DNA from 2 places in the Shewanella oneidensis MR-1 genome. Region 2 is predicted to be linked to the other one. Evidence: predicted binding sites of a transcription regulator. Region 2 holds the regulator's gene; the other holds the start of a gene.

Region 1 (16,369 bases), 1.3 Mb from region 2:
AAAAATATCTTTTTTATCAACATTATCCATAACGGCATCGAGCATGTTTTGCGCCGATTCGACATCGATTCGCGTCACCCCTTCAGGCGTGGCTAAATTTACTGGTCCTGCGACCAAGGTCACAGCCGCGCCCATGTCGGCCGCTGCCTTCGCTAATGCAAAGCCCATTTTGCCAGAGCTGTGATTAGAGATATAACGTACAGGATCGATGGCTTCGCGGGTTGGGCCTGCAGTGATCAGCACCGACTGGCCTGCTAGCGGTTGTGATTCCTGTTCAGCATAGACATCTTTTGTTGCAAAAAAGCGACTCGCGAGTTCGGCAATTTCGAGTGGTTCGAGCATGCGGCCAGGGCCCACTTCACCGCAGGCTTGGCTGCCACTTGCTGGACCCCACAGGGTATAACCACGGCTTTGTAAACTGGCTAAATTGGCTTGAGTGGCGAGATTGCGATACATCTGCTGGTTCATCGCGGGACAGAGTGCAATTGGCGCTTCAGTGGCAAGACAAGTGGTAGTGATTAATTCATCTGCCATGCCTGCATTGATGCGGGCGAGCAGATTTGCCGTCGCGGGGGCGATAATGACTAAATCGGCCCAGCGCGCCAGTTCAATATGGCCCATCGCTGCTTCGGCGGCGGGATCGAGTAAGCTTGATGATACCGGATGCCCTGATAAGGCTTGCAGTGTGAGTGGGGTAATAAATTCCATCGCACTTTGGCTCATCACCACACGTACATCAAAGCCGCGTTCTTTTAAGCGGCGCACTAAATCCGCACTTTTGTAGGCCGCAATGCCGCCACCAATACCCAGTAGGACGTTTTTCGTTATCAGGCTCACAGACATCATCCGAGATTGAAATAATGTCGCCAACCATACCACAAAGCGATGAATTGGCGTGACTGTCCCAGTTCAAAAAATCTCGTCCATACTTGCTAAAGTAAAAATAGGAAATGACAGGAGGTCACATGGCGATTAAGGATTGGCCAGAGGGAGAAGGGCCGCGGGATAAGTTATTGCTAAAAGGCGCCAGCCATCTCTCGGATGCAGAATTGCTGGCGGTGTTGCTGCGTAATGGCCTGTCGGGACTGAACGCCGTAGACCTTGCTCGTTCACTTATTCAAGAATTTGGTGGCTTAAGAAGCTTACTTTGCGCACCAAAGCATCAGGTGTGTCGACTTCCGGGCGTGGGACCTGTAAAATACGCCCAGCTTCAAGCCGCGGCTGAATTAGCGCGACGTGTGGCACAAGAAAACCTGCAGAGAGGTCAGGTTTTGACAAATCCCGATTTAACTCGGGATTATTTAATGAGACAATTAGCTGACCGCTCCTATGAAGTGTTCGCAATTTTGCTGCTGGATAGCCAGCATAGAGTGATTCAGTTCGTCGAATTATTCCGCGGAACAATAGATTCAGCCTCAGTATACCCACGTGAAGTGGTAAGCTTAGTGCTGGAAAAAAAGGCTGCTGCCGTCATAGTGTGTCACAATCATCCGTCTGGTATTGCCGAGCCCAGTCAGGCTGACAGACGAATAACTGAGCGATTAAAAAATGCGTTGGCAACCATAGATGTATCCCTATTGGATCATATGGTTGTTGGTGATAGAGAGATAGTTTCCTTCGCGGAACGAGGCTGGATTAATTAATCTAACGCTTGATCTTACCTCTATGATCGTGTATAAAATGCGCCCTCTTTGTGCCTCGGGCGACGGCCATACGAGGTACATTAATGCTCGAGCGTTAAAATTGTTTTTGGAGAAGACTGACATGTCAAGAGTATGCCAAGTTACTGGCAAGAAGCCGATGGTTGGTAACAACCGTTCGCACGCAAAAAACGCGACCCGTCGTCGTTTTTTACCTAACCTACAAAACCACCGTTTTTGGTTAGAAGAAGAAAAACGTTTCGTACAGTTACGTGTATCTACTAAAGGTATCCGTCTGATCGATAAGAAAGGTATTGAAGTTGTTGTTGCTGAACTTCGTGCCCGTGGCGAGAAGGTGTAATAGATCATGGCTAAAGCTAAAGGTAATCGTGAGAAGATCAAATTAGTTTCTACAGCTAAAACTGGTCACTTCTACACAACTGAAAAAAACAAGCGTAACATGCCAGAAAAAATGGAAATCAAAAAATTTGATCCAGTTATTCGTCAGCACGTTATCTACAAAGAAGCAAAAATCAAGTAATCCTTGGTTAGTGTTTCGAGAAAAGCCCCTTATCTAAGGGGCTTTTTTTTGGTCTTTTTCCGCCTTTAGTCATCAAGTTGAGATAAATCTATCCGACACTGAATCAGCATTGCTTAATTGCCCACAGTTAAAAAAATGTGAATTTTTATCAAAAGTGCAATTTTTTGAAAATATAAGCACTTTATTGTATTAAAACTGCATTTTAATGAGAATAAATTCTTTATTGGTGAATTAAAATGCAATACTATACGCGGGTTTTCGTTATTCACTCCTGGTAAGCCATTGTGGGGTTGCCAGCTTCAATATGAGGTGTAAACAACGCGTGCGTACCACTGAACTGGTTGATGGATTTCGTCATTCCGCCCCTTACGTCAATGCCCATAGAGGGAAAACCTTTGTGGTGATGCTGGGTGGAGAAGCTTTGGCACAAAATCAATTTCGCGGCATTCTGAATGACGTGGCGTTGTTGCACAGTTTAGGCATTAAAGTGGTGTTGGTGTATGGTGCGAGGCCGCAAATCGATGCAGCGTTAGCCGCTAATGGGATTGAACCCGCCTACCATGATGGTGTACGTATCACCGATGAAGACTCGCTAAAAGTGATTAAGCAAGTGGCGGGTGCATTGCAGTTTGATATTACGGCGCGTTTATCCATGAGCTTAAGCAATACGCCCATGCAAGGCGCACAAATCAACTTAGTCAGCGGTAACTTTGTCATTGCCCAGCCCTTAGGGGTCGATAATGGCGTGGATTTTTGTTTAAGCGGCAAGGTGCGCCGGATTGATGCGCAGGGGCTTAAGCGTCAGCTCGATAATCACTGTATCGTATTGATGGGGCCGATTGCGGCATCCGTTACTGGTGAAAGTTTTAATCTTACCGCTGAAGAAATTGCTACTCAGGTAGCGATAAAACTTAAAGCAGACAAGATGATTGGTTTTAGTTCGCAAAATGGCATTCTCGATCGCAATGGAGATGTGATTGCCGAGTTAATGCCAAATGATGCGCAAAAGATTCTTAATAAGCTCGCAGAGCAGGGTTCAGCCTGTATTGGCACTATGGCCTTCCTCAAGGCCAGTATTGATGCTTGCCGCAATGGCGTGCCCCGCTGCCATTTGGTTAGCTATCTCGACGACGGCGCTTTGCTGCAGGAACTGTTTTCCCGCGAGGGGATTGGTACGCAGATCGTGACCGAGAGTGCTGAACGTTTACGCCGTGCATCGATTAGCGATATTGGCGGTATTCTCAATCTGATCCGTCCGTTAGAGGAGCAGGGCATTTTGGTGCGCCGTAGTCGTGAGCAGCTCGAGATCGAAATTGAGCAGTTTATGCTGATTGAGCGTGATGGCTTAGTGATTGGCTGTGCGGCTTTGTATCCGTTCGAAGAAGATAATGCCGGGGAGTTTGCTTGCCTTGTGGTGCATCCAGATTATCGCGATGCCGACAGGGGGAGCTTGCTGCTGAAGAATATTATTGGTCAGGCCCGCAGCCGTGGTTATTCACGGTTGTTTGCATTAACAACCCGCAGCATTCACTGGTTTTTAGAGCATGGCTTTGTGATTGAAGATGTGGATGCATTGCCGCAGAAGAAAAAGCAGCTGTATAACTATCAGCGCCGCTCCAAAATTCTCGCCCTTGATCTATAAGCTTAAAGTGCAACTTTATTAATGCCAGCCGAGTGCTGGCATTTTTGTTGACATAATATGTCTTTATTGGCAGGTTAAGGCTTTACTGCATAGGAGATGCTGCCATGACCCCTCAAATTTTCGAGCTGGCACCTTTAGCTCAAACCTCTATTTTAAGCTTTATTATCTTACTCTTAGGCTTGAGCGGTCTGCTGTTCATGCTATGGCTAAAGCAGATGCCTATAGTAACCAAGTTTGCCAGTCTGGGATTATTGCTGACTATGTTAGGAGGGTTTTCTTGGGTCTTCTATCAATCGAGTCACGCTCAGTTAGTGTTAACCGATACAGAGCTCACATTGGATGTGCCTTTCTATAAAGTGCAATTATCCCGCTCGGATATATTGCCCGCCGAGGCGCGCATAGTCGATTTGCGGCAAGAGGCGCATTTAACGCCGAGCTTTAAAACGAATGGCATAGGCATGCCAGGGTTTCAATTGGGCTGGTTTAATTTGCAGGGAAAAGGTAGAGCATTTTTGGCAATAACAGATCAGTCACAATTAGTGTTAGTACCAACGACTAAAGGCTACAGTTTATTACTGACAGTGCCGCAAGGGATTGAATTTTTAGCACAGTTACAGAAGTGATTATGCCATCACTTCTGTAACTGTTTTATCGGCGTGATAATGTTTACGACGTTTTGCGTTTATAGGCCATATCGAAGGTGAACACCAGCAGTGCGCTCCAGATAAAGCCGAAGGTGATGCTTTTCTCGGCATCAAAGGGTTCATTGAACAAGGTTACCGCGAGAATAAACATAATACTCGGGCCGATATATTGGAAAAAACCTAGCATAGACAATGGAATGCGCACAGCAGCGCCCGCAAAACACAACAGTGGAATGGTGGTGACAATTCCTGCGGCCATCAACAATAAGTTAAGGTGCCAATCGTTGGTGAGCATATTGGCTGTGGCGCTATCTAGGGTTGCGACGAGATACACTAATGCGACCGGTAGCAGAATAGCGGTTTCCACTAACAGCCCTGATTTCGCATCCACATTGACCTTTTTTCGCAGTAGCGCATATAGCCCGAAGGTGCCAGCTAACGCGAGGGAGACAATGGGAATTGAGCCAAATGAAATCAACTGAATTAGCACGCCTGCACTGGCTAGCGCAACGGCAAACCACTGCAGCTTACGTAATCTTTCCCCTAAAAACAGCATGCCCAGCAACACATTGAGCAATGGGTTAATAAAGTAGCCTAAGCTAGCATCGAGCATATGATCATTATTGACAGCCCAAATGAACAGCAGCCAGTTACCAGCAATTAGCAGAGAGGTGATAGTCAGTACAATCAGTTGTTTTGGTTGTTTAAACAGTTGGCGCAGTTTGCCAAAACCGCCAATAAACATCATGATGATCACCATAAATACAAATGACCAGATCACCCGATGCAATAAAATTTCGGTCGCAGAAACATGATGAAGCAGTTTGAAATATAAGGGCGCAAATCCCCACATACAGTAAGCACTGACGGCGAGCAGGATCCCTTTGCGGTATTCAGTATCAGGCATGAGACATCTTCGATAGATTACAGGACGGCGATTGTAGGAGTGTACGCTGCTCGACTCAAGGTGTGTGCAGCCTCCTTTTTCGTTACAGGATGTCTCAAACGACGGGAATTTAAAAATAACTAAGAGGAAAACAACTGAATAATCAAAGTTTTTTCCTCCAGTTTATCGAAGATGAATACGGTAATGTATTTCCGAAGACAAGTCCGAGGCAACTGATTAGCCAACCATATAAGTGCCTGTGCCGAAGGCAATATGGGTTCCTTGTTCATTGTGTAACTCCATTCGGCAAACCGAGACACGATTACCGGCTCGGATCACACTGCCAGTGCCAGTAAAAATCTGTCCGCGTCCAGGTCTGAGATAATCGACTCGCATATCGATGGTGCCTAAGGTTTGCAGCCGTTGTTGTAATTCTTCAATTGTCCAATCATCACGGCTGGCAACGAGGCCCGCAAAGGCCGTGAGTCCACCCACGACATCGAGCACTGTCGCAGTTACGCCGCCGTGGAGAATTTGCTGGTGAATATTGCCTATGAGTTCTGGCTTCATATTAATCGCCACTTCAACCCCATCGATATCGTAGCGTTTGATGTCCAGACCCAATAAATTATGAAAAGGCACATGCTGATCAAATACTTCAGCAACGCGCTTGAGTACTTCGGCTTGAATGGGGTTGCTCATGTTATTCGTCCTTGTTGTTATTCGGCTTCTTAGAATATGAGTGGGGACGCTTTGAATGTGCGCCCGACTAGAGTAATTAATCTACAGTGAAGCGTGCACAGAATGCAACTTAAGCCATATTGATTAAGGTTGCGGACGAGGGCTTCTAGCCGGTGCTATTTCAGCCAGAATGGGTTTACGACAAGATGGCGCAAGACAGGAGCGATTCTGTCCTTTAGAATAGGCGCCCTTACATTTTAGCTAGAAGATCCATGGAAACTCAGTTACTCAACACGCATGATGATCCGCTTTCAGAGCGCCTCGCGCAGGTGTTTGGCTACCGTGACTTTAGGGACGGTCAGCGCGAAGTCATCGAGCGGGTATGTCGTGGTGAGGATTGCCTAGTGATCATGCCTACCGGTGGCGGTAAGAGCCTGTGTTACCAGTTGCCAGCGCTGATGATGCATGGCATCACTATCGTGGTTTCGCCACTGATTTCATTGATGAAAGATCAGGTTGATAGTCTATTGCAGACAGGTGTGAATGCCGCCTATTTAAACTCCTCACAGCCAAGAGAGCTGAGTTTAGAAGTGCTTCGGCAGTTGCATCTCGGCGAGCTAAAATTGCTTTATGTGTCCCCCGAGCGCTTACTCACGGCAGATTTTATTGAGCGAATGCAGTCTCTGCCGCTGTCTATGTTTGCTATTGATGAGGCGCACTGTATCAGCCAGTGGGGGCATGATTTTCGGCCCGAATATGCCGCGCTCGGCCAGTTAAAACAACTGTTTCCCCATGTGCCAATGATGGCGCTGACAGCCACTGCAGATCAGGCAACGCGGCAGAATATTTGTGAACGTTTAGGCATCAATCCCTTCAAGTTATTATCAAGTTTCGATCGGCCTAATATCCGTTATACAGTGGCTGAAAAACTCAATGCAGCTAATCAATTACGGCAGTTTTTGCTGCAACAAAATGGCAGTAGCGGCATTATTTACTGCAGCAGTCGCCGCCGGGTTGATGAAGTCGCTGAGAGGCTCACGCTACAGGGGTTTCATGCTAAGGCTTACCATGCGGGAATGACGCCAGAAGAACGTGGCGAAGTGCAAGATAGCTTTCTTAAAGATCAAATAGATATCGTGGTTGCGACCGTCGCCTTTGGCATGGGGATCAATAAATCGAACGTGCGCTTTGTGGTGCATTACGATATCCCTAAGAGTATCGAGGCCTATTACCAAGAAACTGGCCGCGCAGGACGTGATGGACTCGAGGCGGAAGCCTTTATGTTGTTCGATCCTGCCGATATTGGTCGAGTGCGCCATCTGATAGAACAGTCTGAACCTGGGCCGCAGCAACAAGTTGAATTCCATAAACTCAATACCATGGCCGCTTTTGCCGAGGCGCAAACCTGTCGGCGCCAAGTGCTGCTGCATTATTTTGATGAAAGTGCGTTAGAGCCCTGCGGTAACTGCGATATTTGCCTTGATCCACCTAAGCGCTATAACGGTAGCGAGGATGCGCAAAAGGTACTTTCTTGTATTTATCGACTCGGACAACGCTTTGGCATTAATCATTTAATCGAAGTATTGCGAGGCTCAAAGGGCGCTGCAATTGTTGACCGCGGCCACGATAAGCTCAGCACTTGGGGAATTGGTAAAGATAAGAGCCATGAATATTGGCTGAGCGTTATTCGCCAACTGATCCATTTGGGCCTGGCAAGTCAAGATATTACTCGAGGCTCATCTATCACCTTAAACCCCTCCGCAAGGCCAATTTTAAAAGGCGAGGTCGCGCTGATGTTGGCGGAGCCGCGTATTCAACTTACCAGCATAAAGCGTAAAACGACCCAATCGAGAGTGCCGCTTAACTATGATCGCAAGTTATTCGCACGCCTTAAAACACTGCGCCGTGAGATTGCCGAAGAGCAAGACGTACCGCCTTATCTGGTATTTAACGATGCGACCTTAGCGGAAATGGCTGCCATGATGCCGACAAGCCCTGGAGAAATGCTTGCCGTTAACGGCGTGGGAGAGCGTAAACTCAGTCGATTTGGCGGCGAGTTTCTCGATGAAATCGCGGCTTATTTAGCGGGTGAGTAGTCGTTTGGGGCGTCGCTGACCTTGAGTTTACTTAATTGATTGATGCTCGCTCGTTTCACCAAAGAGTCAAGAGTATCAAAGTGTTGCATTACTGCAATCCCAATATTGACCTTGTTTGTACCTTGCCATGTTTGAATCGTGGGCGTTAATTGGCTAACCACCCGTTGCGCGCCGACGGCCGAGGTGTAAGGTAGCACGATCACAATGTCATCCATCGAATACCGTAATAGTATGTCTTGCTCACGGAGTTTATCTTGTAACTTATCAAGCAAGGTTGGCAGATCAACTTGGCGAATTTGACTGGCATTAAAAAGTAATAATGTCAGCGGATAATCGCCCTGTTTGGCACTATGTAGGGTGAGCTCAAGCTGTTGAAGGGGAGGAAGGCGATGGGGCTTGGTGTCGGGAGAGGGGGCTCGCTTACTTTGCTTATCGATAAAGTACCAAATCGCGCCACCTAATAGTGTCATTGTCATTAAAAGCAAGATGCTAAAGGCCCAGTCTACATTCAGTTCATCTAACAAACTAGGATTGCTCTGTGGAGCATCCACGCTGAGTTGGGACAATCCTTGCTGATTTAATCTGGCTTTAAACTGCAAAATTCGGGTGTGATTCATGGACTCGTTAGCAAGTTCTGCCGCATCGAAGCGTTTTTGTAAAAACTCGTAGGCGAGTTTATAGCTATCCTGGGCCTGATAATAATCACTCAAAATACCATAGAATCCTTTTAGATCAGTATATTGCTTGAGGGCTTCGCCCTGTTCAATGGCGGAATGCATGAGCGTAAGAGCCGCTTCATCCCTGTGCTGGGCAAATCGAATTTGAGCGAGTAAACGGGTTGAACGCATCACTGCAACCCGTTGGTTTTGTTGCTTAAAGGTGTTCATTGCAATGGAGATATATTCTTCGGCTGTGTCGATTTTGCCTTTATCAAGCGCAATAGAAGCTAAAATCGCATAACTATAGGCGAGTTCGAGCGGGGAGCCAATTTCTGGCAGCAGAGTTTTGGTCTGTTTTTCTAATTGATCGCTGTATTCACGCTCTCCATTATCCAGGGCAATACGTGCGGCGTTTAGCAGTAACACGTGCTGTACTTTTCCTTTGGCATCAGCGCTGTTCAGTGCAAGCTTGGTGTAATACATCGCTTGGGGTAAATCTTGGGTGGCATACAACAAACTCCCCATTGCAGCATAGACATAGGCCTCTGGCGCTGAAGAATCCCCTGATGATTTTCAGATAAATCATTAAATTAGAGTGAACTTGCACCTTGAAGTGTGATCAGATGGAAGTGCGAACAAACATCAATCACAGGGCATCAAGGTGCAAGTGTTAACTATCTTACATCAATCTCTCTATCAACATTGTCCAGAAATCCATCAAAAGCGACTGAATACACTCATGGTCGCCTGCAAAGCCCTCATCAACGCGGATTGTCTCACCCTCACGCATTTAGGGCGGCACATTGATGGCACCAGCACTCATACTAAACACTCAATAAAACGCATGGATAGATTATTGGGCAACCCGCACCTTCACCATGAAAGACTGGCTGTTTATCAGTGGCATGCAAAGTGGCTGCTAACAGCACATACGATGCCGACCATACTGGTGGATTGGTCTGATATGCGTGAAGGTCGTGAACTGATTGCACTACGCGCCTCTATTGCGATTAAGGGCCGCTCTATCACGCTCTACGAGCGAACATTTCCGTTAGTACTACAAGGCACACAAACTGCCCATAATCAGTTTCTGAATGAACTCCATAAAGTGTTACCTGACAATATTACCCCGCTGATAGTCACTGACGCGGGCTTCCGTAATCCATGGTTTCGAAAAGTCGAGCAGCTCGGTTGGTATTGGCTGGGTCGTGTCAGAGGATTAAGTGTCTATCGGCTGCACCCCTTCGGTCGCCAATTTTCGCTAAAAGCGCTTTATCCCAAAGCCAGTCGTCGCGCAAAACATGTTGGGCGAGTGGCGTTATCGGTAAAGAAACCCTTGTTATGCGAGATGGTATTGTTCAGGGCTCCAAGTAAAGGCAGAAAAGGTCAGCGAAGTACGACAACAGACTGTCACCATACGGCGCAATGGACGTATGAACTGACCGCCAAAGAGCCTTGGGCACTGGTGACCAACTTGACCATAGAAGCCATGTCGCCTCAAAAACTGGTTAATATTTACCAAAAACGGATGCAAATAGAAGAAACCTTTAGAGATTTAAAAAGCCCCGCTTATGGCTTTGGTTTACGTCATAGCAGAACACGTTATGCGGCGAGGATGGACATACTGCTATTGATAGCATTATTGGTACAACTGGCATTTTGGTGGGTAGGATTATACGGAGAAACACAGCAATTACAGCGGCACTTCCAAGCCAACACGGTAAAGAAAAGGAATGTGCTATCAACAATCAGGATGGGCAAAGAACTGCTGCGGCGACGGCATGACTACCCCATATCAGCAGATGATTTGCTTTGTGCTGCGAAGAAACTAGCCCAACTCTCATTAACTCATGGTTGTTGGGGCTATGAATTATGAGGGGATCCTACAGCCTCTGGCGGCCATATCCAGTTTTGCGTTTGAGTATGAATATCGGGATAGATATCGATAGCGATGCGTAAATCCTCAATCGCGGAGGAAAAATTATCCGTATTGGTATCCAGTTGCCCTCTTAAACGGAGCGCATCGATAAGGGCTTGAGGTTGTTGATAGCGTCGAGCAAGGGTGATTGCAGAGTCTAATAGGGGCAATGCGTCTTGAATGTTGTCGTAATTAAGATAAGCATCGGCCTGACAATTGAAAAAATAGGGGCGTGCTTGATCTAACTTAAGCTGTTTCGCATGGGCTTCACCCATTTGCGCTAGGTTAATCGCAGCTTCGTTCTCGCCGAGTTGCAACAGGTTTTGACACTTCAATATGCTCAGGCGAAGCTTATCAATATTGCTAGTATTATCAGTTTGTTGCTGCTTTTCTAATTCGGTGATTTGTGCCAAAGCTTTGGTTGGATACTGATAAACTTGTTGTGTCAGTTTATCGAGCTGGTCATTAGCACAGGCCCATAATGGGACAAGCCATAGTAATAGGCTCAGCGCTAAGGCGCGAAAATCCATTTTTTGCTCCATACCGTGCATTGATTCTTCTATCCGTGGCCTCGGGCGAGGATTATAACGTGTCTCACGCTATTTTTGCATAAAAAATGATTTCTTTGTTAAAAATTTGAATGGTGACATTTAATTTATTTTTCTTTGATAGCAAGGAATTAACAAAAATGGCTTTAGGTAAAAATTCAGTTTTTTGCCGTTTCGCGGCAGATATTTTGGGGAACATGAAAAAAATTGTGGTTGACACATTTAGTCAAGCGAGTTAAATATTAACCCCGTTAGATATTCAATCAACAGAATAAATATTTAGATTAAATGAATAGAATTAGCAGCAAACTCGACCTCCTCCTTCTCTCTCTCGCGCCAAAAACGCGGAGGTCTTAGTGTTGCTCGCTCGATAGATAGGCAAAACACTCATAAACCCCGCACTAATGTTGCGGGGTTTTTTGTATCTGAATACAGCAAAAGTTCAATAATGAACGGTGATGTTCCATGGAGAAGCGAGATGTCTAACAGAGTAATTATATTTGATACCACCTTACGTGATGGCGAGCAGGCATTAGCCGCTAGCTTGTCAGTCAAAGAAAAGTTACAGATCGCCATGGCGCTGGAACGTCTTGGTGTTGACGTCATGGAAGTGGGATTTCCCGTATCTTCCCCCGGTGATTTTGAGTCGGTGCAAACCATTGCTCGCACCATTAAAAATAGCCGAGTGTGCGCCTTATCCCGCGCCTTGGAAAAAGATATCGATGCCGCCGCTCAAGCGTTATCGGTGGCTGAACAGTTCCGTATTCACACCTTTATCTCCACCTCGACCATCCATGTGGAGAGCAAATTAAAACGTTCATTCGAGCAAGTGTTGGAAATGGCGGTCGGTGCGGTGAAATATGCCCGTCGCTTTACCGATGATGTTGAATTCTCTTGTGAAGATGCAGGGCGTACGCCGATTGATAATTTGTGTCGCATGGTGGAAGCGGCTATTCATGCTGGCGCGCGTACTATCAATATTCCCGATACAGTGGGCTACACGGTGCCAAGCGAGTTTGGCAGCATTATTCAAACTTTGTTTAATCGCGTACCGAATATCGATCAGGCAATTATCTCTGTTCACTGTCACGATGACTTAGGTTTATCGGTCGCGAACTCGATTACTGCTGTGCAGCATGGCGCGCGCCAAATCGAATGTACCATGAATGGTATTGGTGAGCGTGCGGGTAACTGCTCCTTAGAAGAAATCGCCATGATCTTAGCCACCCGCAAGAATTTGTTAGGGTTTGAAACGGGGATAAATGCGAAGGAAATTCACCGCACCTCAAATTTAGTCAGCCAATTATGCAATATGCCGATCCAGTCGAATAAGGCGATTGTGGGCGCGAATGCCTTTACCCACTCTTCGGGCATTCACCAAGATGGCATGTTAAAAGCGCAAAACACTTATGAAATTATGACGCCAGAGAGCATCGGCTTAAACCGTAACAACCTGAATATGACCTCGCGCTCAGGCCGCCATGTGATTAAGCATCGCATGGAGGAAATGGGCTATAGCTCGCAGGATTACAACTTGGATGCCCTGTACGAACAGTTTTTACATTTGGCGGATAAAAAGGGTCAAGTCTTCGATTACGACTTAGAAGCCTTAGCTTTTATAGAGGCGCAAGCCGCGGAAGATAACTTCTATCAATTACGGCAGTTAGTCGTGCAGTCCGACTCGACCGAAGGCGTGGCCACGGCCACTGTGCGCATCGAGGTGGGTGGTGAGATTAAAACCGAGGCCGCTACAGGCAATGGTCCTGTCGATGCTGCCTATAATGCTATCGCCCGTGCCACTGATCGCCGTATCGATATCATCAGCTACAAATTAGGTGCGAAAGGCGTAGGGCAAGATGCGCTCGGCCAAGTCGATATTACTGCGGTTTACCATGAACAAAATTTCCACGGTGTGGGTTTAGCCACCGATGTGGTTGAAGCGTCAGCGCGTGCATTAGTGCATGTGATGAACCTGACTTGCCGTGCCGATAAGGTCGCAGATTACAAACAGAATATGCATAAAAACAGAGAGCTGGGCGGCGTATAGCCTAAGCAGTATCGAGAATAAAGCATTCACATTAAAGGAGTGGGCGGGCGTATGAGTTATCAAATTGCAGTATTAGCGGGTGATGGTATTGGGCCTGAAGTGATGGCCGAGGCGCGTAAGGTGTTAAAGGCGGTTGAGGCGCGTTTTGGCCTTAATATTGAATACACTGAATATGATGTCGGCGGTATCGCTATCGACAATCATGGTTGTCCATTACCCGAGGCAACGCTTAAAGGTTGTGAGGCGGCCGACGCCATTTTATTTGGTTCAGTCGGTGGTCCCAAATGGGAAAAACTGCCGCCCAATGAGCAGCCTGAGCGCGGTGCACTGCTGCCTCTACGGGGTCACTTCGAGCTGTTTTGTAACCTACGTCCCGCTAAATTGCATGATGGATTAGAGCATATGTCGCCGCTACGCAGTGATATTTCTGCTCGGGGTTTCGATGTCTTGTGTGTGCGTGAGTTAACCGGCGGGATTTACTTTGGAAAGCCTAAAGGCCGCCAAGGTGAAGGTGAGAGCGAAGAAGCCTTCGATACCATGCGTTATAGCCGCCGTGAAATTAGCCGTATCGCCCGCATCGCCTTTGAAGCCGCCCGTGGTCGGCGTAAAAAAGTCACTTCGGTCGACAAGGCAAACGTCTTGGCTTGCTCGGTATTGTGGCGTCAAGTGGTCGAAGAAGTGGCGGTGGATTTCCCCGACGTTGAACTGGAGCACATCTATATCGACAACGCGACCATGCAGTTGCTGCGTCGCCCCGATGAGTTTGACGTCATGCTGTGTTCTAACTTGTTTGGCGACATTCTATCGGACGAAATCGCCATGCTGACTGGTTCTATGGGCTTACTGTCTTCGGCGAGCATGAATAGCACTGGCTTTGGTTTGTTTGAACCCGCTGGTGGCAGTGCACCGGATATCGCCGGAAAGGGTATTGCTAACCCGATTGCACAAATTTTGTCTGCCGCATTGATGCTACGCCACAGCTTAAAGCAAGAAGAAGCGGCGAGTGCGATTGAGCGCGCTGTAACTAAGGCGCTGAATTCTGGCTACTTAACCGGTGAGCTATTAAGTAGTGATCAAAGACACAAAGCAAAAACAACCGTGCAAATGGGCGACTTTATCGCCGATGCAGTCAAGGCAGGTGTGTGATGACAGTTCCTTCAAAAACAATCGCCCCAAAAACCTTATATCAAAAAGTCTGGGATGCCCACATAGTGGCTACACCAGAAGGTGAAGCGCCCATCATTTATGTTGATAGGCACTTAGTCCATGAAGTGACTTCTCCCCAAGCCTTTAGCGGCTTAAAAGTCGCGGGTCGTCAGTTACGTGCGCCCGAAAAAACCTTTGCCACCATGGATCACAACACCTCGACCCGCAGCGCCAGTTTAGACGCCTTAAGCCCAATGGCGCGCATTCAGGTGGAAACGCTAGCGCAAAATTGCAAAGATTTTGGCGTGCTCTTATATGATATTCACCATCCGAATCAAGGAATTGTGCATGTGATGGGGCCTGAGCTTGGCATTACCTTGCCCGGTACTGTGATTGTTTGTGGTGATTCTCACACCGCGACCCACGGCGCCTTTGGCGCTCTGGCCTTCGGTATTGGCACATCTGAGGTTGAGCATGTATTGGCAACCCAAACTTTGCGCCAATTAAAAGCCAAAACGATGAAAATCGAAGTCCGCGGCCAAGTGACGGATGGTGTGACCGCTAAAGATATCGTACTGGCGATTATCGGTAAGATTGGCATGGACGGCGGCACGGGTTATGTGGTGGAGTTTTGCGGCGAGGCGATTGAAGCCCTGTCGATGGAAGGACGCATGACCGTCTGCAATATGGCGATTGAAATGGGTGCTAAGGCGGGCATGGTCGCGCCGGACCAAACCACCTTCGATTACCTTGAGGGCCGTGAATTTGCACCCAAGGGCGAAGATTGGGCGCAAGCTGTCGCTGAATGGAAAACACTCAAAACCGATGTTGGCGCTGAGTTTGATGCCACTGTAGTGTTGGATGCGGCTGATATCGCGCCGCAGCTAACGTGGGGCACAAATCCTGGGCAAGTCGTTGCCATTGACGCTCCTGTGCCGAATCCTGCCGATGAAGTCAATCCAACGATTCGCTCTAGCATGGAAAAAGCGCTGGATTATATCGGCTTAACCGCAGGCACGCCGATGACAGAAGTCGCGATTAATAAAGTCTTTATCGGTTCTTGCACTAACTCGCGGATTGAAGATTTACGCAGCGCGGCGAAGCATGCCAAAGGGCGTAAAGTGGCTGCGGGCGTTACGGCAATCGTAGTACCGGGTTCTGGCCAAGTGAAGGCACAGGCCGAGGCGGAAGGCTTAGATAAAATCTTTATCGAGGCCGGATTTGAATGGCGTTTACCGGGCTGTTCTATGTGTTTGGCGATGAACGATGACAGATTAGAAGCGGGTGATCGCTGCGCATCGACCAGCAACCGTAACTTTGAAGGTCGCCAAGGTCGTGGTAGTCGCACGCACTTGGTGAGTCCGGCGATGGCGGCAGCTGCTGCAATTGCTGGGCATTTTGTCGATATCCGTAAACCTTACTAACCGTCATCCCAATAGGAGAAGTTAATGCAACCTTTTACTTGCCATACCGGGCTTGCGGTGATGATCGATAGTGCGAATATCGATACGGATCAGATTATTCCGAAACAATTTTTATCTAAGGTGACCCGCGATGGATTCGGCGTGCACTTATTTCACGATTGGCGTTATCTCGATGATGCGGGAGATGTGCCAAACCCTGAGTTCACCCTAAACAAACCTCGCTATAACGGTGCTTCGATTCTGCTGGCGCAGGAAAACTTTGGCTGTGGCTCTAGCCGTGAACACGCCCCGTGGGCATTGGCTGATTTTGGCCTGCGCGCCATTATCGCCCCCAGTTTTGCTGATATTTTTTATGGTAACTCAATCAATAACGGTTTATTGCCAGTAAAGCTGAGCGCGAATGAAGTGCGTCAGTTAATGGATGAGGTGGCGAGCGAAGAAGGCGCACAAATCACCGTCGATTTAACCACTTGTCAGGTGACATCACCTTCTGGTGC
Region 2 (16,369 bases):
TCAATCTCGCTCAGCAAATATAACTTTTGATACTACATTCTAGCTGCCCAGAACTTGGCTGGAATAGTAAATTATTGCAGCGATGCCAATACCCAATGCAAAAACGCCCAAAGGTGGGCGTTTTTAGCAGGCATCCTAAAAATGGATTAGTGCGAATGATTGCCGTGACCACCTTGAACCTCAATGGCATGACCCTCACTGCTATAAAAACCACTGCAGCCGTGTTCGATAAAACCTTGGTTAATCATCTTGGCGATAAAGGGATCTGACTCGCTGTCACCCACATCGGCAAAGTCAATATCTTGATAACTCTGCGTTAATGCCACAAACGCCTCGTGGCTGTAGGGCTCAACCGTAATCAGTCGATAACTCAGCACCTTACCTAGATTAAATTGCTGTGGCAGTTCAATGCTAGCAATCCAATCAAGTTGACTCTCCATACCATTGACCTTGCCTGCAAAGCCCTTAGCCTCAAAGCAAGGTAGCTGTTTTAGCTTGGTTTTCGCCATATTAGTGGCCAGCGCTGGTGATACCACATGATATAGCTGCTCGCGATCGTGCTGAATATTTAACGCCCGTAAATCCCCTTTACGGTAGGTAACTGAGCGTTTTTCAACGGGGAAATAGCGCACATACTCGCCATTCGTTGCCCATTGTTCAAAGGTGGTGTTATCCCGTTGAATAATAACATCTTGGCCATCTCTTAGCTGGGTCATCTGCCAGCGGTGCCCCTTTGCATTGGTCACTTGGTGTTGGGCTTTTAGATGGGCGGCTTCAACAGTGACGCATTGCGTACTGGCTTTGTCTGCAGCTTGAGCAGTAACGGGCGTCGCTAAGGCGATTGCGGGTGAAATCAAAGTCGATAACAAAGCGATCTACCACATCGAACAAGCTGTGTTGCCCAAGTCCGATGGGGGTTGCGATGCGAATACTGCCAACCATCTCCGAATTATGGCTATGGGCGCGGCTTTCCATTGCGGCGACTTCGCTGAGTACCCGCTGACAATATTGTAGGGCTTCTTCGCCCTGTAAGGTCAGACTGACGCTGCGGGTCGTACGGTGTAGCTGGCGCAAACTGAGCCACTGCTCAATTTCTTGAATATGGCGAGAAACCTGCAGGCGACTGAGATCGAGGTGTTCTGCGGCTTTGGTAAAGCTGCCACAGTTGGCTACTTCGATAAAGCTACGCATGGCGGCAATTTTATCTATAAATAATTACACCAATTAGTATCTCAATCTGAAACAATCCTGCTCATTTATCGATATTTATCACGCTAAGTATCGCAAGTAAACTGGTGACAATTTAAATCAGTAGTGAGACTTAGCAAATGAAAATAGCAGTATTAGGTGCATCCGGTTGGATTGGTGGAACCATTTTGAATGAAGCGTTAAGCCGTGGTCATGAAGTGGTTGCTTTAGTGCGAGACCCAAGCAAGCTTGGCGAAACCGCTGCAGAGGTGCGTAGTGTCGATCTGGCTAAGCCATTAACGGCCGACACCTTTGCAGGTGTGGATGTGTTAATCGCTTCTGTCGGTGGCCGCGCCGACCTGAATCACAGCTTAGTGGCAAAAACGGTCAATAATCTATTAGCCCTATTGCCACTGGCGAAAGTGCCACGTTTATTGTGGGTCGGAGGTGCTGGTAGCTTAGAAGTGGCGCCGGGAGTGACCTTGGTTTCAAGCCCTGACTTCCCGCCTGCCTATAAGGATGAGGCATTAGCTCAAGGCGAAGCGCTTAAGGCATTTCGCGCCGCCAATACCGCAGTCAACTGGACCTTTGTCAGCCCCGCTGCCGAGATTTATCCCGGTGAGAGCGAAGGCTTATACCGCTTAGGTGGCGATAGCTTCTTTACCGATGCTAAAGGCCGTAGCCGGATTTCGGTCACTGACTATGCCAAAGCTATGCTCGATGAAGCTGAAAAGGGCGCGCATCCTAATCAAAGGATTAGCGTAGCCTACTAAGGCTTAAGCTAAACACTGTAACGTAAACGGGACAAAGCCCCTGATCATTGAAAGGTGCTGGACTGAAAAGCGTACAGTAAAAACAGAACAGGTCAGCAAGCTGACCTGTTTTTTTATTCTGCGTAATTGAATAAAGATTTGATGGTTTCCAAGGTATCGGCAATATCTTGGATGCTAGATGGACAGATAAAGATCGTATCGTCACCCGCAATGGTCCCTAAAATCCCTTCAGGTTTACCGATGGAGTCTAACAAACGGGCAATTAATTGTGCAGCGCCAGGGCTGGTACGGACAACAATCATCGCTTGGTTATGGTCAACATCGAGTACTAAATTCTTTAACGGGCTGCCCGCAGTGGGTACGCCTAGTTCGGCGGGTAAGCAATAAACCATCTCCTGCTTAGCGTTGCGAGTGCGCACTGCACCGAACTTGCTGAGCATACGAGACACTTTAGATTGGTTTATATTAGTAAAGCCTTCTGCTTGTAAGGCGGTGACGATTTCACTTTGAGAGCCAAAACGCTCCTCTTTTAAAATCGCCTTAAAAATTCTAACAAGGTCATCCTGATTCTTGGTCGTTTGCATAGTCTTATTCTTTATTCAAAAAAACAGGCTCATTCTGAATAGTTTTGGCCAAACTGTCAACAAATAACCATAATGACTGAATAAAAATGCAATTCAAGCATTTTGTGATCACAGATTTATGATTACATTTGTTGAATTAGAGTAAATATTCAACATTACAACACCCTGTTTTAGTAAAACTTTGTCTCCACGACTAAGGGATAATTGAAATTAGCGTGACATTCCAGTAATGTGACGCCAACGGAAATTAGATCCATGTCACACATAATCCGAGAAATAACGGAGATAACTATGAAAGTTGCTGTACTTGGTGCTGCTGGTGGTATCGGCCAGGCTCTTGCCCTACTGTTAAAAACTCAATTACCTGCGGGTTCTAAACTGTCTCTATACGATATCGCACCGGTAACTCCGGGTGTTGCGGTTGACTTGAGCCATATCCCCACTGCGGTTGAAATCAAAGGTTTTGCTGGTGAAGATCCAACGCCTGCCCTCGTGGGTGCTGACGTTGTGCTAATTTCTGCTGGTGTTGCACGTAAGCCTGGTATGGATCGTTCAGATCTGTTCAATATCAACGCTGGTATCGTTCGCAACCTGATCGAGAAAGTGGCAGTCACTTGCCCTAAAGCGCTCGTGGGTATTATCACTAACCCAGTCAACACTACGGTTGCTATCGCAGCTGAAGTGATGAAAAAAGCGGGTGTTTACGATAAGAACCGTTTATTCGGTGTGACCACTCTGGACGTTATCCGTTCTGAGACTTTCATCGCTGAATTAAAAGGCTTAAACGTTGCTGACGTTAAAATCAACGTGATTGGCGGCCACAGCGGTGTGACCATTCTGCCATTACTGTCTCAAGTTGAAGGCGTGACTTTCTCTGATGAAGAAGTGGCTTCTTTAACTAAACGCATCCAAAACGCGGGTACTGAAGTGGTTGAAGCTAAAGCCGGTGGCGGCAGCGCGACTCTGTCTATGGGTCAAGCGGCTTGCCGTTTTGGTATGTCTCTGGTTCGTGGCCTACAAGGCGAAGCGAATGTTGTTGAATGTGCCTATGTTGACGGCGGCAGTGAGCATGCTGAATTCTTCGCTCAACCAGTACTGTTAGGCAAAAACGGTATCGAAAAAGTACTGCCTTACGGTGAAGTGAGCGCATTCGAAGCAAATGCCCGTGATTCTATGTTAGATACACTGAAAGGTGATATCAAACTAGGCGTTGATTTCGTTAAGTAATCCTTCTGGATTATTAGAGAACGGAGCCCAATGGCTCCGTTTTTTTATGCCTTAAACTTTGTTCTCTAAACTGAGGTTCTTAATCTTGAGTCTCGCTATTTGGGGAGCTGGCATTGACTGTCACAGCGGGCCTTACCCGTTAGTAGATAGGAAATACGGTATCTGTGCTTGGCGAATCTAAGGTAGCACCAATCCGCGAGAGGTTTGATAAGCGGTAAGCGGAGCACTTGTATCCAAGGGCGAGTGCCTGTTAGCGCCCATGCTTTGCAGGTAACATCGAGCCCGAGTAGCACTTGGCCTGAGGCGGTTTCGCCATGGAGAATGGTATTGGCGTAGTCTTTATCGATATAGCTGAATCTTGAGCTGAAGTTTTCAGCATTAAGATCCACAAGTTCGATGTGATCATCGGGATCGCGCGCTTTAAGTTGGCGCATTTCGGCGCTACATAAAGGGCAATTGCCGTCGAAAAAAATCCGCAGTTCCATTAGGTCTACCTCTTACTGTTTGTCCCTGAGTATACGCAGTTGCAAGGCATTTAGATCGACATGTTTACGGTTTTAATTGTTATACACTCTTGGCTGGAGGCATTAAGCTATTGCGATAAGTGACGTGAGTGCGCGATTAACAATCTGTCAACCGCTTTCGCTTTTAATCTCTGCTCGGCAAATAACAGGATGGATATGACAGCTCCCATTATTATCACTGGCGTGGGTAAACGTATTGGCTACGCCCTCGCGAAACACTTGCTCGCCCAAGGGCACAAGGTGATTGGCACTTACCGCAGCCATTATCCCAGCATCGATGAGTTGCAGTCTTTGGGCGCGACCTTAATTCAATGCGATTTTTACGACAATGCTCAAGTACAAAACCTGATTGAGCAATTGAGCCAGTACCCCAAGTTTCGCGCCATTATCCATAATGCCTCTGACTGGCTGGCGGATAACAGTCCCGAATTTGCCGCCCATGAGGTGATGCAGCGGATGATACAGGTACATGTGAACGTGCCCTATCAAATGAATTTGGCCTTGGCTTCGAAATTACAAGCGGGGGCCGAAGGGGAAATTGGTGCTAGCGATATTATCCATATCACCGACTATGTGGCCGAAAAGGGCAGTGCGAAACATATCGCCTATGCGGCCAGTAAAGCGGCGCTAGACAATTTAACCTTATCCTTTGCGGCTAAATTAGCGCCCGAGGTCAAAGTGAATGCGATTGCTCCGGCGATGATCCTCTTTAATCCAAGTGATGATGAAGCCTATCGACAAAAGACCTTAGCCAAGGCTATTTTGCCAAAAGAAGCGGGAAATCATGAGATTATCGAACTAATGGAATATCTGCTTAATAGCCGTTATGTCACCGGACGTAGTCATCATGTCGATGGTGGGCGGCATTTAAGGTAAAAAGAATCTAGAACGGCCTGCGGCCTCTAGAACGCCATTGCATTGCTCTAGAATCTAGATTCAAGAAGAAGCCCTTATGGAGCGAAGATCTGCTTTTTCTAGCAGCGAAGCGCTCTAGAATCTAGGGTCTGTTGATCTTTCGAGAGTGATTTTTAGACAGCATGCCAAGACGTTATAATTTGCTTCGCCAAAAGTAACCATAACCTCAAGCCATGCCAAGACTTATGCTAACCGATGCACGCTGGGAAAAGCTATTTCATTTAATGAAAAGCACAGGCCGTGTTTATGACAAACCTGAACATAGACAAACATTCGAAGGTATTCTTTACCGCCTTAGAACAGGTATCCCTTGGCGAGATTTACCTAAAGAGTTCGGTCATTGGAGCACGGTCTTTAGACGGTTTCATTTATGGTCTAAGAAAGGCGTTCTAGCACATTTATTCAAGGCCTTAGCCAACCTTGCTGATATAGAATGGGTCTTTATTGATGGCTCGATAGTGCGAGCTCACCAGCACAGTGCAGGTGCAGCGACGCTAAGTAATGAGAGTATTGGTAAAAGTCGAGGCGGTAATTCAACCAAAATTCACTTAGCCGTCGACAGCGGAGGATTACCGATTTATTTCGAATTATCAGAAGGCCAAAAACACGATATTACACACGCCCCCAGCTTAATTGAGCACCTGAAGCAGGTTGATACCGTCATTGCAGATAAAGGTTATGACAGCGATGCTTTTCGTGAACTTATCGCCAATAAAGGCGGGAAATCTGTTATTCCAAGGCGCCGCTATAAGAATACACCTCAAGAAAGAGTCGATTGGTGCTTATATCGGTATCGACATTTAGTGGAGAATGCTTTTGGAAGAATAAAACACTATCGAGCAATATCAACAAGATATGACAAGCTAGCAAGAAATTACGCCAGTATGGTGTCACTGGCGTTTATGTTAATGTGGTTGCCGATGTATTGCTGAAGAACATTTGTACAGCAAAGATCAACAGACCCTAGTTACCTAGCACCTTCTTTATTCAAAACTCCCATACCCGACTTGGGGTGATGATAGCGGGCAAGGGCACATCCCAATGCTCGCAGGGAAGGCTCGGTACTTGCTGACAATCATGGGCATAACCCATCGGCAGTGGCTTACCATTATCCTGCCAATTGGCTAGCGTTCTGTCGTAATAGCCGCCGCCCATGCCCATGCGATTGCCTTTGATATCAAAGGCCACGAGCGGTGTAACGACCACATCAAGGCGCTCAATCGGCATAACGCTACGCACATCCAGCTTAGGCTCTAAAATGCCGTATTGATTGGGCTGCATCGGCGAGTCGGCGTGGTAATGCAAAAACAATAATTGCCCTGCATTAAAGGGGTGTAGTCGTGGCAGATAGGTTTGAATACCTCGCTGCCAAAGCGCTGCGATAAGCGGGGCGGTAGCGAGTTCGCCATCGTGGGTTAGATAAAGCGCGACATGCTGGGCATTCATTGCCATCAGCTTTTTGAGCATTCGCTCACAGGCGTTAATGCTTGCCTCTGCCTGCACCTCTGTTGAAAGTGAGCGGCGGGCCAAACGTACCTGTTTGCGTAATTCGGCGCGGCTGAGATTTGGGCTTAGCGACTTGGTATCAATTTTGGACTGAGTGCCATGTGGCCCCTTGACTGTTGGGGCCCAAGTGTTCGAGACAGGTGAAGTGATAGACATAAATAAGATGCTCCCCAGAATGCCGCTACCGGTGTAGCCCTTGAACCGTAGGTTCAAGGCGGGTAAATGATTACCTCCTAAGGCTTCTCGGTACGAGCCGAGCCTGCTCAATGTCAGTAAAGCATTCACCCTGAGATCAAAATTATCGGCACAGGGACATTACCAGTTGGCCTGCATCCCAGGGAGCAAAAACGGTATTGAATCGCTAATCGTTTGGCTTAAAAAAGTATAGGCCAGTTAGCCATTCACTGTGCAACTCTTACAATAATCATGGCGCTTAGCACCGAGTGCACAGTCTAAAACTATTTGGTTGAACGCTCAACTAAGGCGTTTTCCAAGGTTGACTGCAACAGGCTGATGCGGTCATCCATTTGTTTCATATAATGCTTATTCTTTTGCTTTTCTTGGTACAACTCGTGGCCAATATTCAGCGCCGCCATAATGGCAATTTCTTCGCGGCTTAAGCTATTAGTGCGATTTTTTAGGGTGGAGAGTTGCTGCTCAACCCCCTGAGCCACAATGCGTAGGGCATCTTCCTGACCTTTCGGGCAGGCGATAGAGTAGGTGCGCCCAAGCAGGGTGATTTCAACTGCACTGTTACTCATTCGAAGATGATCCTTTCGTTGCCATCGATAGGGCGGACTATATAGGGCTGATATTAAAAGTGCAAGGTAAGCCGCTGATGGATTACACATTCGCTGTTTTGTTTGCTGCTTGTGTGAGCAGTTGCCGGAATTTTTATCTTACCCTCCAAGAATACTGGATCAGAGTTGGTTCAAGTCTTTAACTCTGCTAGCATTGCTGCAGGAAAATTCTGATTGGAATCTGATATGGCGACCCCTCCTTCGTTACGTATCGAAAGCTTAAAAACAGCCCTCGATGCGGCTGAAATTGGTCAGCATCCCGTGGAAGTTCACGGGGCTCTTGTGGGTTTAATCTGCGGTGGTGTAGAGCAAACCGGTGATTTGTGGATTAAACCGTTATTTGACCTGATGAACGATGGTCAGCCTTTGCCCACTGCTTTACATCAATTGGTGTGCGAGTTATTCCAAGACTCGGTTGCCCGTTTGAGTGACTTTGATTTTGGTTTTATGCCGTTGCTTCCCGAAGAGGAAGAGCCGTTAAGTCACCGAGTTGAGGCGCTATCGCTTTGGACGCAAAGCTTTTTAACGGGCATTGCGATTATTCAGCCTAAGCTCAATAACGCCTCCGCCGAAGTGCGTGAAGTGATTAAAGATCTGGCCGACATTGCCCAAGTTGAATTCGATGTGACCGATGATGAAGAATCGGAAACTGCCTATATTGAGCTGTTAGAGTTTGTGCGCATTGCTGCGATTTTGTGTTACTCCGAGTTTGGCCCAGAGCCGAGCCACGAAGAGAGTGACGATGCCGCGGTGATCCACTAATAGCCATATGATGAAAGGCGGAGTGATTCCGCCTTTTTGTCAGTTTAAAATCTAACATCCTGATGGCGAAACGCTTTTAGCCATGCCATAGCTTGAATGAGAACCCCATGACGGTAGCAGATCACATGGATAATTCAGTTCAAAACGTCGATATCGCCATTGTCGGTGGCGCCATGGCGGGTGCGACCCTCGCGTTAGCTTTGGCTCGTTTGTCTGGTACTGAAAAACCTTTATCTATTGCCTTAATAGAGGCGCATCTTCCCGATCACAATCACCCCGGCTTTGACGCCCGTTCTATTGCCATTGCCCATGGCTCTATCTTCGAGTTATCCCGCTTAGGTTTATGGCCAAAATTGGCGCATTTAGGCACGGCGATCAAAGATATCCATATATCCGATCGCGGTCATTTTGGTATGACGGAACTCAACGCCAGTCAGTTTCATTTAGATGCGCTGGGTCACGTTGTTGAGCTGGAAAGGGTCGGCCAAGTGCTGTTTAGCGAGCTTAACAAAACTCAGGTTAAGCTCTATTGCCCAGCCAAACTGTCAGAGTTAATTCCCGATATCGACAGCCACACGCTGGTGCTGGATTCCGGCGAGCGTATTTGCGCCAAGCTGGTGGTCGCCGCCGATGGCTTGCAGTCTAAGGTGCGCAGCAGTTTTTATCTGCCCATTACCCAAGTGGCGTTTGAGCAAACCGCGATTATCGCTAATCTGCAAACCGATAAGCCGCATCAGCATTGGGCTTATGAACGATTTACTGAAACCGGCCCGCTGGCGTTATTGCCGATGGCTGATAGCCAAGGCCAGCCGCGGTTATCCTTAGTGTGGGCGCTCGATCATCACCGCGCTCAAACGATGCTCAATGCCCCAAAAGCCGAATTTTTAGCTGAGTTGCAGCAAGCCTTTGGTTATCGCGCCGGGCAGTTTATCGATGTCAGCGAGCGCCATGCTTATCCGTTAAACCTGTCCTATATGCCAAGGCCAATTCACCATAGATGTGTGTTTATTGGTAATGCGGCGCAGACACTGCACCCGATTGCAGGGCAGGGATTTAACTTAGGCCTTCGAGATGTGGTGAGCTTGCTTGAAGTGCTCAACACTGCTCGAGAGCAGGGCGAAGATATCGGCTCCGCCGCCGTGACCCATGCTTATCTTCATGTCCGCGAGCACGACAGAAACAGCACTATCCGCAATATTGAATTTTTAGTCCGTGGCTTCTCTAACCAATATTGGCCCTTGGCCCTTGGGCGTAATCTGGGATTACGGCTGTTATCTTGGTTCCCGCCACTGAAAACCCCCGTCGCTCAAAAAGCGATGGGCTGGAAATAATCATTACTGGTATCGCAACGCGAAAAGGATGTACCCATGTTAAGTTCACAAGCCTATGACATTGCCATTGTGGGTGGCGGCATGGTGGGACTCGCCACCGCGATAGGATTGGCGCAGGCTGATCTTAATGTTGTCGTTATCGATGCGGGCCACACAGAGGCCGTGAGCGGCGAGCCAAGGCTTAGGGTCAGCGCGATCAACAAGGCGAGCCAGCGTTTGCTGGAGCATCTTGGCGCTTGGCACTATGTCGATGCCAGCCGCGCGACGCCCTATCAAAAAATGGCGGTATGGGATAAAGACGGCTTTGGCAAAATCGCCTTCGATGCCAGCAGCATCAGTGAACCCAGTCTTGGCGCGATTATCGAAAACGACGCCATCAGCTATGCCCTCGCCAAGCGTGCCAGTGAATTTGACAATATCACCCATATCGAAAACCAACGCTTAGAGCGCATTGCCTTTGGTGAGCGTGAAGCTTGGTTGACCCTAGCTAATAGTGCCGATGCTGAAATAGAAAGTGTGAGCGCCGCACTCGTGATTGCCGCCGATGGCGCCAACTCTTGGGTGCGTGAGCAATGTAAGATCCCGTTAACCTTTTGGGATTATGGCCACCATGCGATCGTGGCGACTATTCGCAGCGAGATGCCGCACCTTGCCACTGCCCGCCAAGTCTTTTTGCAGGACGGCCCGCTGGCCTTCTTACCTTTATATGAAGACAACCTCTGCTCCATCGTCTGGTCGGTGCCGCCCGAGCGCGCCACTGAATTACTGGCAATGGACAAAGTGCAATTTGAGCGCAATCTCACCGCCGCCTTCGATGGTCGCCTCGGCATTTGCAAGCTCGAGAGCGAGCGCCAAGCCTTCCCGCTGCGGATGCGCTACGCCCGTCATTTTGCCCGCCACCGTTTAGTGCTCGCGGGGGACGCTGCCCACACCATTCATCCATTAGCCGGCCAAGGGGTAAACCTTGGCTTCCTCGATGCCGCCAGCATTATCGAAGTTATCAGCGAATTGCAGCAAGCGGGTAAGGATATTGGCGATTATGCCGAGCTGCGCGCGTTAGAGCGTTGGCGCAAGGCCGATGCGATGGAGATGATTGCGGCGATGGAAGGCTTTAAGCGCCTGTTCGAGGGTTCAAACCCAGTTAAAAAGGCGATTCGCGATCTGGGACTCAACCTTGTCGATAATGTCGCTGGGCTGAAAACAGTGTTCATGCAACAGGCCATGGGTAATAAGTCGTCGCTGCCCAAGTTATGTCGCTAGCCTCGGTTGCGCTAATGTGATCAGAATTGCTGCTAATATCAGCATATTGGTGGCAAGCTGCGCAAATCTCGCTTTCGCATGTAAAAAAATTACATGTTGAAGATGAGAAAATCTAATGACACTGGCTTCGGATTAGAAAAATCTCCTGTATACAAATTTGTGACGCAAGGTATAATTTCGCCGCATTTTAGACCCTAGTACTTATACCAATCACGATAAATATCTGATTAATTCAGAGCGAATCAGGCGTTGCAGTAACAGGCGCATTGAGACCGAAAGAATCCCTTTCAAATTGATGCATCGTGGAAGTGAAATGCCGATTAGCCAGATATTTAGCCGGATTTGTATCACCCTACGCTAGGCAGAGACCTGAAGAAGGCCGCAAAAAAGGGATAACAATGGCTAATAAAACTGTTCTTTTTAACAAGCACTTAGAATCAAACGCTAAGATGGTCGACTTCCACGGTTGGGATATGCCCCTCAACTATGGTTCACAAATCGAAGAACACCATGCCGTGCGTCAAGACGCAGGTATGTTCGACGTATCCCACATGACTGTAGTTGATGTGACCGGAACCGACGCTTGTGCATTCCTGCGTAAGTTGCTCGCCAACGATGTGGCCAAACTTAAAGTTCCTGGTAAAGCCTTATACGGCGGCATGTTAGATGACAATGCCGGCATCATCGACGATCTCATCACTTACTACCTCACCGACACTTTCTACCGTGTTGTTGTCAACAGCGCGACCCGCGAAAAAGACTTAGCCTGGATCGCCAAACAATCCCAAGGTTTTGATGTCACAGTGACCGAGCGTCCTGAGCTGGCGATGATCGCCGTTCAAGGTCCTAACGCTAAGGCCAAAGCCGCCGCCGTATTCAGTAGCGAGCAAAATGCCGCCATCGAAGGCATGAAACCCTTCTTCGGTAAGCAAGCGGGTTCACTGTTTATTGCGACCACAGGTTACACAGGTGAAGCGGGCTACGAGATTATCGTGCCAGAAACTGAAGCCGAAGCACTGTGGCAAGCACTGTTAGATCAAGGCGTTAAACCTTGTGGTTTAGGCGCTCGCGATACATTACGTCTCGAAGCTGGTATGAACCTCTACGGCTTAGATATGGATGAAACCATCAACCCACTGGCCGCCAACATGGGCTGGACCATCGCATGGGAGCCCACCGACCGTGACTTTATCGGCCGCAAGGCGCTTGAAGCATTGCGCGATGCGGGAACCGACAAATTAGTCGGTCTAGTGATGGAAGAAAAAGGCGTGTTACGCCATGATATGCCAGTATTTTTCACCGATGCAGCGGGTGTTGAGCAGCAAGGCGTGATCACTAGCGGTACTTTCTCACCCACATTGGGCTATTCTATTGCGATGGCGCGTGTTCCTAGTTCAATTGGGGATACTGCGGAAGTCGAGATGCGTAAAAAGCGCGTGGCTGTTAGAGTAGTAGCGCCAAACTTTGTGCGCAACGGTAAACAAGCATTTTAAAAAAACGGAACAAGGAACAAGAACAATGAGCAATATTCCGACAGAACTGAAATACGCCTCTTCACACGAATGGATCCGCAAGGAAGAAGACGGTAGCTACACTGTGGGTATCACTGAGCACGCTCAAGAGCTGTTAGGTGACATGGTTTTCGTTGAACTGCCAGAAGTGGGTGACACTGTCACGGCGGGCGACGACTGTGCAGTGGCGGAATCAGTGAAAGCGGCTTCTGACATCTACGCGCCAATCTCTGGTGAAGTGATTGCCGTGAACGAAGCACTGGAAGATTCTCCAGAGCTGGTAAACAGCGACGCTTACGGCGAAGGCTGGTTCTTCCGCGTTATGCCTTCTGACGAATCAGAAGTTGACGCACTGCTCGATGCAGAAGGTTACCAAGCTGTTATCGACGAAGAATAATCGTCGACGCTAACGAAGCCCTCAGGGGCTTCGTTTGTTTTAGCGCAAGTTTGACATAACAATAGCCCGTTTATCAGTACCCTACAGTTCTGAGTTACGGCAAATCTGGAACAAGGTTTATCATGACCAAGCAAACCCTCACTCAGTTAGAACAGCACGATTTATTCTTACGTCGCCATATCGGCCCGGATAGCAGCCAACAACAAGAAATGTTGAACTACGTTGGTGCTGAGTCTTTGGACGATCTGACCGCGCAAATCGTGCCTGAGTCGATCCGTTTAAGCCAAGAGTTGAGCATTGGTGATTCCTGCGGCGAAGCCGAAGGCATTGCTTACATTCGTGGTTTAGCCAAGCAAAACCAAGTCTTCAAAAGCTACATTGGTATGGGCTACTACGGTACCCAAGTGCCTAATGTGATTTTACGTAACGTCTTAGAAAATCCAGGTTGGTACACGGCGTACACGCCCTATCAACCAGAGATCGCCCAGGGCCGTTTAGAAGCCATTCTAAACTTCCAACAAGTGTCGATGGATTTAACCGGTTTAGATTTAGCCTCTGCTTCACTGCTGGACGAAGCGACTGCCGCCGCCGAAGCGATGGCGCTGGCTAAGCGTGTGTCTAAAGCCAAAAAAGCGAACATCTTCTTCGTAGCTGATGACGTATTCCCACAAACCTTAGACGTCGTAAAAACGCGCGCTGAGTGTTTTGGTTTTGAAGTCGTGGTAGGTCCTGCATCTGAGGCCGTTAACCATGAGCTGTTTGGTGCCCTGTTCCAATATTCAAACCGTTTCGGTCAGATCACTGACTTCACAGACTTATTCGCCGAATTACGCGCGAAAAACGTGATTGTGACTGTGGCTGCCGACATCATGTCGTTAGTATTACTGAAATCACCTGGCTCAATGGGCGCAGATGTGGTCTTTGGTAGTGCGCAGCGTTTTGGTGTGCCGATGGGCTTTGGTGGTCCACACGCGGCATTCTTCGTGGCCCGTGACGAGCACAAACGCTCTATGCCAGGCCGTATTATCGGTGTGTCAAAGGACACCCGTGGTAACCGCGCCCTGCGTATGGCGATGCAAACCCGCGAGCAGCATATCCGCCGCGAAAAAGCCAACTCAAACATTTGTACCGCGCAAATTCTGTTAGCGAACATGGCGTCTTTCTACGCCGTATTCCACGGCCCACAGGGCCTGAAAACCATCGCATCACGCATCAACCGCTTTGCTGATATCTTAGCCGCTGGCTTACAAGCTAAAGGCGTGAGCTTAGTGAACAATACTTGGTTCGATACCATCAGCATCAAAGGCTTAGACGTTGCAGCAGTCAATGCTCGCGCGCTGGCCGCTGAAATGAACCTGCGTTTCGATGCTGACGGCATCGTCGGCGTGAGCTTAGATGAAACCACAATCCGCACCGATATCGACGCCCTGTTCGAGGTGATTTTAGGTGCTGGCCATGGTTTAGACGTTGCCGCATTAGATGCGCAAATCGTGGCGCAAGGTAGCCAATCGATTCCAGCTTCTTTAGTGCGTGAAGATGCGATTTTAAGCCACCCAACCTTCAATCGCTACCAAAGCGAAACCGAGATGATGCGTTATATCAAGCGTCTCGAAAGCAAAGACTTAGCACTGAACTACTCAATGATTTCATTGGGTTCATGCACCATGAAGTTAAACGCTGCGGTTGAAATGATCCCAGTCAGCTGGCCAGAATTTGCCAACATGCACCCATTCTGCCCGCTAGATCAAGCCAAGGGTTACACTCAACTGATTGAAGAACTGTCTTCATGGTTAGTGAATGTCACCGGTTACGATGCCGTGTGTATCCAACCTAACTCTGGCGCACAGGGTGAATACGCAGGTCTGCTGGCGATTCGTAAGTACCACGAGTCGCGCGGCGAAGCACACAGAAACATCTGCTTAATCCCACAATCTGCCCACGGTACTAACCCAGCATCGGCGCAATTAGCCGGTATGCAAGTCGTGGTAACTGCCTGTGATAAGCAAGGTAACGTCGATTTAGAGGATCTGAAGGCCAAAGCGGCCGAAGTGGCAGAAAACCTGTCATGTATCATGATCACTTACCCATCGACCCACGGTGTGTACGAAGAAACCGTGCGCGAAATCTGCAACATTGTGCATCAGCACGGTGGTCAAGTGTACTTGGACGGCGCCAACATGAACGCCCAAGTTGGCTTAACTTCACCAGGCTTTATCGGTGCCGACGTATCGCACCTTAACCTGCACAAAACCTTCGCGATTCCACACGGCGGCGGTGGTCCAGGTATGGGTCCAATCGGCGTGAAAGCTCACTTAGCGCCGTTCGTCGCTGGTCACGTAGTGGTGAAACCAGGCCGCGAAAGCGATAACAACGGTGCAGTATCGGCCGCGCCATACGGCAGTGCTGGCATTCTGCCAATCAGCTGGATGTACATTAAGTTGCTCGGTTCAAAGGGTCTTAAAAAGTCGACTCAAACCGCGCTGTTAAACGCTAACTACGTGATGAAGAAGCTGTCTGAACACTACCCAGTACTGTTCCGTGGCCGTAACGATCGCGTCGCGCACGAATGTATTATCGACCTGCGCCCAATCAAAGAAGCCTCTGGCGTGACCGAAATGGATATCGCTAAGCGTTTGAACGACTACGGTTTCCACGCGCCAACCATGAGCTTCCCTGTTGCGGGCACGCTGATGATTGAGCCAACTGAATCAGAGTCTAAGGTTGAACTGGACCGCTTTATCGACGCTATGGTGTCAATCCGCGCCGAAATCGCGAAGGTGGAAGCAGGCGAGTGGCCAGCGGACAACAACCCGCTGCACAACGCACCACACACTATGGCCGATATTATGGACAGCGCGTTCGATTCACGCCCATACAGCCGTGAAGTGGCCGTGTTCCCAAGTGCCGCAGTGCGTACTAACAAGTTCTGGCCAACCGTGAACCGTATTGATGATGTTTACGGCGACAGGAATTTGTTCTGTGCGTGTGTGCCGTTATCAGACTACGAGTAGGGGCTGAATAGTACGTTATTCAGGTCTAACGTTTGATGAAAAGCGAACCCTTAGCGGTTCGCTTTTTTATTGCCAGCAATTTGGTTTTTAGTTGTGTTTATCTGAATGGTTTTAGGAGAATTGTTTCTGTCAAATGGTGTGCTGCGAATGGGCTTTATTGTGGCTTCAAGCTAGGGTATTTTCTAATTGCCTGCCGCAGGCTTTAGCACTGTTACACCAGTGACTCGCTGTAAATACGTCCCTGTAAGCTCTACTAAAACATCCCTGTTTTAGAAGGTCACTGGTGCAACAATGCCAGTTCTGGCGTAACCATTGAGTAAGGAGTTATGTCTGTCCTGACTCAATTTTTAAAGTACTAGAGGTGAATCAGCTAAGTATTTCTTATCGATGGTTTTATCTGCAAGAGCCATAAAAGTAGATAAATCTGCAATTTTTTGAGTACCTATTTTAAGTGTTGAAGAATTTGTACAAAATATATCCAAATGATATCTAGGGTGAATATGATTATTTGAATTGACAGGATCGTCGTCAAACCTAAAATAGCCATGTTCTCCTGAAATGAGATAAACAAAGGCATCAT

What was found. The regulator ArgR, encoded in region 2, controls arginine synthesis, uptake and breakdown. The targets are predictions, from matches to a motif close to ANTGAATANNTATTCANT.
Region 1: argA (amino-acid N-acetyltransferase) is a predicted target of ArgR. The motif match lies at 2,407-2,424, and genes of this name have one in related genera.

What each region holds. Positions count from the first base shown of each region.
Region 1 is NC_004347.2:4,410,560-4,426,928, reverse strand. Features, by position in the region: gene coaBC (bifunctional phosphopantothenoylcysteine decarboxylase/phosphopantothenate--cysteine ligase CoaBC) at 1-846, opposite strand, end outside; gene radC (RadC family protein) at 966-1,643, shown strand; gene rpmB (50S ribosomal protein L28) at 1,765-2,001, shown strand; gene rpmG (50S ribosomal protein L33) at 2,008-2,181, shown strand; gene argA (amino-acid N-acetyltransferase) at 2,504-3,823, shown strand; gene SO_RS19680 (PH domain-containing protein) at 3,928-4,446, shown strand; gene rarD (EamA family transporter RarD) at 4,490-5,374, opposite strand; gene SO_RS19670 (thioesterase family protein) at 5,591-6,055, opposite strand; gene recQ (DNA helicase RecQ) at 6,307-8,130, shown strand; partial or broken gene SO_RS19660 (diguanylate cyclase domain-containing protein) at 8,112-9,338, opposite strand; gene SO_RS19655 (IS4-like element ISSod3 family transposase) at 9,451-10,665, shown strand; partial or broken gene SO_RS19650 (hypothetical protein) at 10,677-11,237, opposite strand; gene leuA (2-isopropylmalate synthase) at 11,734-13,302, shown strand; gene leuB (3-isopropylmalate dehydrogenase) at 13,354-14,448, shown strand; gene leuC (3-isopropylmalate dehydratase large subunit) at 14,448-15,872, shown strand; gene leuD (3-isopropylmalate dehydratase small subunit) at 15,897-16,369, shown strand, end outside.
Region 2 is NC_004347.2:780,629-796,997, forward strand. Features, by position in the region: gene SO_RS03605 (hypothetical protein) at 147-875, opposite strand; partial or broken gene SO_RS03610 (LysR family transcriptional regulator) at 865-1,209, opposite strand; gene SO_RS03615 (NAD(P)-dependent oxidoreductase) at 1,329-1,961, shown strand; gene argR (transcriptional regulator ArgR) at 2,075-2,545, opposite strand; gene mdh (malate dehydrogenase) at 2,837-3,772, shown strand; gene SO_RS03630 (thiol-disulfide oxidoreductase DCC family protein) at 3,868-4,257, opposite strand; gene folM (dihydromonapterin reductase) at 4,453-5,172, shown strand; gene SO_RS03640 (IS5-like element ISSod6 family transposase) at 5,385-6,143, shown strand; gene SO_RS03645 (5-formyltetrahydrofolate cyclo-ligase) at 6,199-6,873, opposite strand; RNA gene ssrS (6S RNA) at 6,881-7,061, opposite strand; gene SO_RS03655 (cell division protein ZapA) at 7,176-7,478, opposite strand; gene SO_RS03660 (UPF0149 family protein) at 7,704-8,279, shown strand; gene ubiH (2-octaprenyl-6-methoxyphenyl hydroxylase) at 8,387-9,610, shown strand; gene SO_RS03670 (FAD-dependent 2-octaprenylphenol hydroxylase) at 9,647-10,870, shown strand; gene gcvT (glycine cleavage system aminomethyltransferase GcvT) at 11,269-12,363, shown strand; gene gcvH (glycine cleavage system protein GcvH) at 12,389-12,778, shown strand; gene gcvP (aminomethyl-transferring glycine dehydrogenase) at 12,901-15,789, shown strand; gene SO_RS03690 (STM2766 family helicase-associated protein) at 16,137-16,369, opposite strand, start outside.